DNA from 2 places in the Peribacillus sp. FSL K6-5616 genome. Region 2 is predicted to be linked to the other one. Evidence: a T-box and tRNA genes for the amino acid it is inferred to sense, from the RefSeq annotation. Region 2 holds a T-box; the other holds one or more tRNA genes.
What was found. The T-box of region 2 lies ahead of glyQ (glycine--tRNA ligase subunit alpha). A T-box ahead of a tRNA ligase gene usually reads a tRNA of that ligase, here a tRNA-Gly.
Positions count from the first base shown of each region.

Region 1: it encodes a tRNA-Gly, which carries the amino acid that the T-box ahead of glyQ (glycine--tRNA ligase subunit alpha) is inferred to sense. The anticodon was not compared.

Region 1 is NZ_JBBOYT010000001.1:436,901-440,321, reverse strand. Features, by position in the region: gene MHB45_RS02130 (B3/B4 domain-containing protein) at 1-448, shown strand, start outside; tRNA gene MHB45_RS02125 (tRNA-Gly) at 1,679-1,752, opposite strand; gene MHB45_RS02120 (YbjN domain-containing protein) at 1,944-2,357, opposite strand; gene MHB45_RS02115 (NADP-dependent oxidoreductase) at 2,797-3,421, opposite strand, start outside.
Region 2 is NZ_JBBOYT010000001.1:3,108,126-3,111,546, forward strand. Features, by position in the region: gene glyS (glycine--tRNA ligase subunit beta) at 1-1,136, opposite strand, end outside; gene glyQ (glycine--tRNA ligase subunit alpha) at 1,123-2,019, opposite strand; T-box leader at 2,118-2,293, opposite strand; gene recO (DNA repair protein RecO) at 2,352-3,104, opposite strand; gene MHB45_RS14910 (YqzL family protein) at 3,138-3,281, opposite strand; gene era (GTPase Era) at 3,380-3,421, opposite strand, start outside.

The DNA.
Region 1 (3,421 bases), 2.7 Mb from region 2:
CCCGTCACGGTATCGTCCCTCCGTGGAAGCCCTATACCGCCGCGTGAAAAAACAGAATTACTTGACACCCATCCATTCCGCCATCGATTTGAATAACTTCTTCTCACTGTTATATGAAGTTCCGATCGGCATTTATGATGCTGAAAAATTAACAGGAGACATCTCGATTAAGATTGGCGAGGGGTCAGATGGGTATGACGGTTTGAACGGCCGCTTGAATTCCATGGAAAATATGATTACCTCAGCCGATCATGCTGGCGCATTCGGAAGTCCTTACGTTGATTCAGAACGCACGAAAGTCACCGAAGAAACGAAAAAGGCTATCCAAATCATTTATTTACAACCCAATACTCCAATCACGGAAGCAGATCAGCTGACGAAATCCCTGATGGACATGTTCCTTGAAATCCATGGTGGTGAAGGGACTTACTCGATTGTAGAAGGATAATTAAAAATTGAACGAAATTAAACCCTTTCCACAATCGGAAGGGGTTTTTTCATTATTGTTCCACTTAATAAAACCAGTCCTCTAGTATCCTTTTATTCAACCGATCGATCCCTACCAAAAAGGCAATAAAGATCACTGGAATTTAAGAGCATAAAGGATCACAAAGTCTTAAACTTGGTTCGGGATGAGTCTAGCCTACGGACTTTCCTTAAATTACATTCCAGTCGATTCCAGAAATCCGCTCCCTTTCCACCGACTGTCTGCCAAGCCTCCTCGACGTAAACGTCTCCGGGGTCTCGGCTAGCCAGTTACTCAGCAGGAGTGTCGCAAATTTCTTCCATCCTTTAAGGGTTACTGTAAAAAAAACTCTAGGATCACCTCGTCTTAAACTTGGTTCGGGTGTGTCCAGCCTACTGTTTTTTCTTAAAATCTCATTCCAGTTGATTCCAGAGACCCCCTCCCTTTCCGCCGACTGTCTGCCAAGCCTCCTTGACGTAAACGTCTCCGGGGACTCGGCTAGCCAGTTATTCGGCTGGAGTGTCGCAAATTTCTTCCATCCTTTAAGGGTTACTGTAAAAAAAACTCTAGGATCACCTCGTCTTAAACTTGGTTCGGGATGAGTCTAGCCTACGGTTTTTATTTAAAAGAACGTTCCAGTTGATTGGAACGTAAGGTACGAGACTCCTGCGGGAAAAGCGTGGCCAAGGGAGACACCGGAGGCGAGAGCCAAGGGCGGACCGCTCGCGGAAAGCGAGTGCCTGTAGTGGAAATCAACGATCAGATTTGCTAACCCTCAAAAACACTTTCCGTTTTACCCAGAAATTATTCCCTTCCCTCCGACTGTCTGCGAAGCCTCATCAAAGTAAACGTCTCCGGGGTCCCGGCTAGCCGATTTACAATGGTTACTTTCTGCCTTTCGATTGATAATCATTGATGCTACATAAGCCTGGCACGCCTTTCTCTTCCCCATTAACAAAAAAGCACAAACTTATTCAAACTGATTCTACTAACGCAGTTAATCATATTGACTAAGTTTGTGCTGCATCGAAATTCCCGGATGAAGGATAATCAAAATTTTTCGGGTATGACATACTGTATTACCGCTTCGATGAAATGCAGGCAATTTGGACAATAAAAAAATCCCACTGTAAACAGTAGAATTCTTGTAATAATATTTAAACGCAAAGCTTCGTTCTCCAGGTAACGAAACCCTACGTTATGAGTATGTATTGGAGCGGGTGAAGGGAATCGAACCCTCATCATCAGCTTGGAAGGCTGAGGTTTTACCACTAAACTACACCCGCATATTCTTGTAGAAGTTTGTCGAATTACCAATCAACAAAATTAATTATATAGTCTAATGTGAAAAAATGCAATAGTTCTTTTAAAAAAAATTAATAATTAGCGTATTGTAAAATTAATATATTCATTCACTCTAGTAAAAATGTTAAAAAGTCCCCTGATTGAAGAGAACTTTTTCATCCTATATGGTGATTTAAGACCAAATGACTTCCATTAACCGCGGATAAACCTGCTGTGCCGTTTCAAGCAGCATGATTAACTTCCTGAACGCCAGATCAGGTACGATATCCCCCTCAATGGAGTATGAATAACGAATGGAAATGGTCCCATTTTCTTCATACAGTTTGGAATACCTGAAATTAGCATTATATTCATTCAATAGTGTATGTACATCCTGTTTCTTTTCAGGATTCTTCAACTCGGCGACATTAAAGCAAAATAAGTCCGCCACATTTTCATCTTGATTGAAAGCAAATACTAAAAGGACCTTCCAGCCATCCTTTAACTTTTGCTCTGCCCTAAAAAAGGTGGTGCCATCTTCATTCAACTCATTCATATAGATTTTCTCACTACTTAAAAAATCACGAAATTTAGCAACGTTTGACATGGTTCATCACCTTTCTCTTTGTAATTACATTTTATAATGAAAACTGGCATTTTTACAGACTTTTCTATAAACCTACCAATTTCATCCTATTAATAAGGCCGAATAATACTCATTTAAAGAAAGGGAGTCAAATTTGAACTCCCATAATAGGATCAATTAGATTGATTAGCCAGTTGCTGCTCCGCAAAACTGAAGCGCTCCTTGCAGGTCCAAAATTTCCTAGCGGATTTTTGAGTATCCTTCAAAGGGTATATATGTCCAAGCACAAAGCAATATCCTTCATATGGATCAAAAGATACCACTAAGGGTAAGAAGGATCAAATTTTAACTTGAAAGGAAAACGGCCTTTTCCCGATTGAATACGAAAAAAGGCCGCTTTTGTTATAAGCTGCTTAAAAATCACAACGAAGGACCTTCCTCAGCTTTATTTCCATAAAACTTATAGTTGAGCGAATTCGGGTTCCGCAACTTTTACAAGCTGTTTTCCGAGGTTCGTTCCTTTAAACAAACCTAAAAATGCATCCGGTGTGTTTTCGAACCCTTCAATAATCGTTTCTTCATACTTCAGCTTTCCTTCTTGAAGCCACTTACCTAATTCCGTAGCACCCTCCTGGAATCTAGCGGCATAATTTCCAACTGTGAAACCTTTCATTAGTGCACTGGTTTTGATCATTGCCGATTGCAGACGCGGTCCTAGATCTTTTCCTTCCGCGTTATATGAGGAAATCGCCCCGCATAATGGAATTCGGGCATTCGCATTCAAAAGTGTAAAAACAGCATCGGACACCTCGCCGCCCACATTATCGAAATAAACATCGACTCCATCAGGAACAGCATTGGCTAAATCTGTTGCAAAACTATCACTTTTATAATTTACGGCTCCATCAAATCCTAGCTCTTTCGTTAAATACTCAAGTTTTTCATCTGAACCAGCGATGCCAACAACCTTCGCACCTTTAATCTTAGCAATTTGTCCGACTACTGAACCGACTGCTCCAGCCGCTCCTGAAACGACTACCGTTTCACCTTCTTGAGGTTTACCAATATCAAGCAAACCAAAGTAA
Region 2 (3,421 bases):
TTTAAATTCAAAGCATCCGCAAGAGCACCGGTCACTTCAGTTACCCGGGCAGTTTTCTCGGCCAATGTACCGATTTCTTCATGATAAACGATGCTGTCAAGCTTTTTCAAAGCATCCGAAATCTCTTTTTTCTGATCTTCTTTATAGAAAAATGCTGCATCCGATAAGCGGGCACGCAATACTTTTTCATTACCTTTAGAAACCTTATCCAAATGGCGGTCATCGCCGTTGCGCACGGTTACAAAGTAAGCAAGCAGGTTCCCTTCCTGATCTTTAACTGGGAAATAACGTTGGTGTTCCTTCATTGATGTGATTAGTACCTCAGCAGGAAGCTCAAGGAATTCTTCTTCAAAATGTCCAAATAACACCGTTGGATACTCTACCAAATTATTTACCTCTTCAAGCAGATCTTCATCGACAGGGATGATCCAGCCTTTCTCCTGCTCAAGCTCTTTAATCTGATCCAATATAACTTGCCGGCGTTTATCTGGATCTGCCATTACAAATTGTTCATTCAGCGTATCTTCGTACCGTTGCGGCTGCTCGATGATGGCGCTATTGCCTAAGAAACGATGTCCTTTTGTTTCACGGCCCGTTTCCACATCAGCAATGCTGAATGGCACTATTTCATTGCCAAATAAGGCAATCAGCCATTTAATCGGACGGACGAAGCGGAGCTCCTGATTGGCCCAGCGCATATTTTTGGGGAACGTCATGCCGCTGATGATTTCAGCAAGCTCAGATAAAAGCTGAACGGTCTGCTGTCCTTTTATGAATTTATTCACATGGACATATTCCACACCCTTGAGTTCTTTAAAATAAATGTCCTCTGAAGTCATGCCTTGACCCCTGACGAATCCCAATGCTGCTTTAGACCAGTTGCCTTCGCTGTCCAACGCGATTTTTTTGGCCGGACCTTTTGCCTCTTCTTCGATATCCTTTTGGGATTCTTCCACGTCCTTCACCAATACGGCCAAACGTCTTGGTGTGGAAAAAGCTTCAACCGTCCCGAATTCTATCGCTTTTTCCGTTAGCCATTGCTGCACTTTATCTGACAACTGTTTCATTGATGCTGTCACAAAACGGGCAGGCAGCTCTTCCAATCCAATCTCCAATAACAAATCACGCTTGCTCATTTGTATTCTCCCCTTTCACTTTCAGGATCGGGAAGCCTAATTTTTCCCGCTCTTCATAGAAGGTTTTGGCAACCTTACGCGCTAAGTTACGGCACCGGGCAATATAACCCGTTCTTTCCGTCACCGAGATGGCACCTTTGGCATCCAAAAGGTTAAATGTATGGGAACATTTCAAAACATAATCATATGCAGGATGTACAAGTCCTTCTTCCATTTGTCGATGCGCTTCCTTTTCATACATCGTGAAAAGCTGAAACAGCATATCAAGGTCGGAGGTTTCGAACGTATATTTCGAATGTTCGTATTCCGGCTGACCAAATATATCCCGAACAGTGAATCCATCTGTCCATTCTAGGTCAAATACGTTCTCCTTATCTTGAATGTAAGAGGCGAGACGTTCGATCCCGTATGTAATTTCCACGGAAACCGGCTTACACTCAAGGCCGCCCACTTGTTGGAAATATGTAAATTGCGTGATTTCCATTCCATCAAGCCACACTTCCCAACCAAGACCGGCACACCCTAGTGATGGATTTTCCCAGTTGTCCTCGACAAAGCGAATATCATGCTCAAGCGGATTTATCCCTAAAGCGCGTAATGAATCCAAATACAACTCTTGGATATTGTCAGGCGACGGCTTCATGATCACTTGGAACTGATGATGCTGATACAGTCGATTAGGGTTCTCACCATAACGACCGTCAGCAGGACGGCGGGAAGGCTCTACGTAAGCAACGCTCCAAGGCTCCGGTCCAATGGCTCTCAGGAACGTGTATGGGCTCATTGTTCCTGCCCCTTTCTCGACATCATAAGCATTCATCAATATGCAGCCTTGTTCAGACCAATGCTTTTGTAACGTTAAAATCATATTTTGAATATTCATCGTACACCTCCAGGTTATTTAAACGGCTCTTATTAAGATTAAAGGTCGGAACCCATTACATTTTGGCAAACAAAAAACTCCCGTCCCTATGCGAAATGCATAGGGACGAGAGTATACCCGCGGTTCCACCCTAATTGCCGTTTACAAAACGGCCTCTTTTCAAAGCAACATGCTCCGGAACGCCCTTCCCTGTAAATCCATATCCCGGCTTCCACCGTCCCGGGTTCGCTTTTTATGGAGAATGACAGATACTCTTTTCCATCAACGCAATCTTCTTATTTTGATGATTAGAATTTTATACAAACTAGCATGGAATGTCAATAGGTCAGAACCTAAAACATATCTTTCATCGTATCCATCTGTTTCAGGAACTTTTTTGATTTCAAATGCAGACCGGAATATTCCTCATAATATGCATCGATGATCTTCCGCAGTTCTTTTTTCGTTTCAGGCTTGACGGAAATGTTTCCGAGCCTTGATAAATCGAAATAATAAAAAATCCGAAGCAATTTGACGGCTGCAGGTGAAATTTTATAATGATATGGGTCTTTCCCCAGACAGCGGTGACAGATAAAGCCCGCTTCCCGAAGCGAGAAGGAGAATTCCCCTTCCGTTTCACCACATACTGCACACTGATTCAGCACTGGGTTAATCCCATTGACGGGCAGCATCTTCATTTCAAAAATGAATGTCAAAACCTCCGCGTCATATTCCTCGTTTATGTAATGCAAAGTTTGCGAAAGCAATTCATACAAATATGGATTCGGTTTCTTATCCTCGACGCTTTTATCAAGCAATTCAACAATATATGAAGCATAAGCGGTGGCAAAAAGATCCTCCCTTATGAAACGGAGTGAATCGACCATTTCGCCTTGCTGAAGACTGCCGAGTCCGGTTGATGTGGTTACAAGAAAATACCCGGAGCAAAAAAGCTGTGTGACGGCTGAAAGCCTGCTGTTAGGTTTACTGGCCCCTCTCGCCATGACGCCAATTTTCCCTAGCTCACGGGTATATATAGTAATGATTTTGTTATTTTCTCCATATGCAGTTCGCCTTATGACAATGCCCTCACATTTTTGGAGCATACCAAGACACCACCCATGCTCGCCAAGGCTAACCTATGAAACAGGAAAATCAATTTCTGCTAGCTCATCATTCAATCCCAAGTGTCTTTCCTGTCTTTCGACTTCTATCTCCTTAAACAGCAAATAGGTGTCCACATTACCTGTTTCAGTGAATAATTCCCAGGTAAAATCCAACATATAAAGCCCACCTTTCATTTTTACTAGCAATATGAATATCCGACCATATGATTAGCTTGACCGTTTTCCTAACTTTCATGACGCGTAAATTTTGTTAATTAATACTCGCTTTCATTGAAGCCGTAATCGCGAAGCTGGCT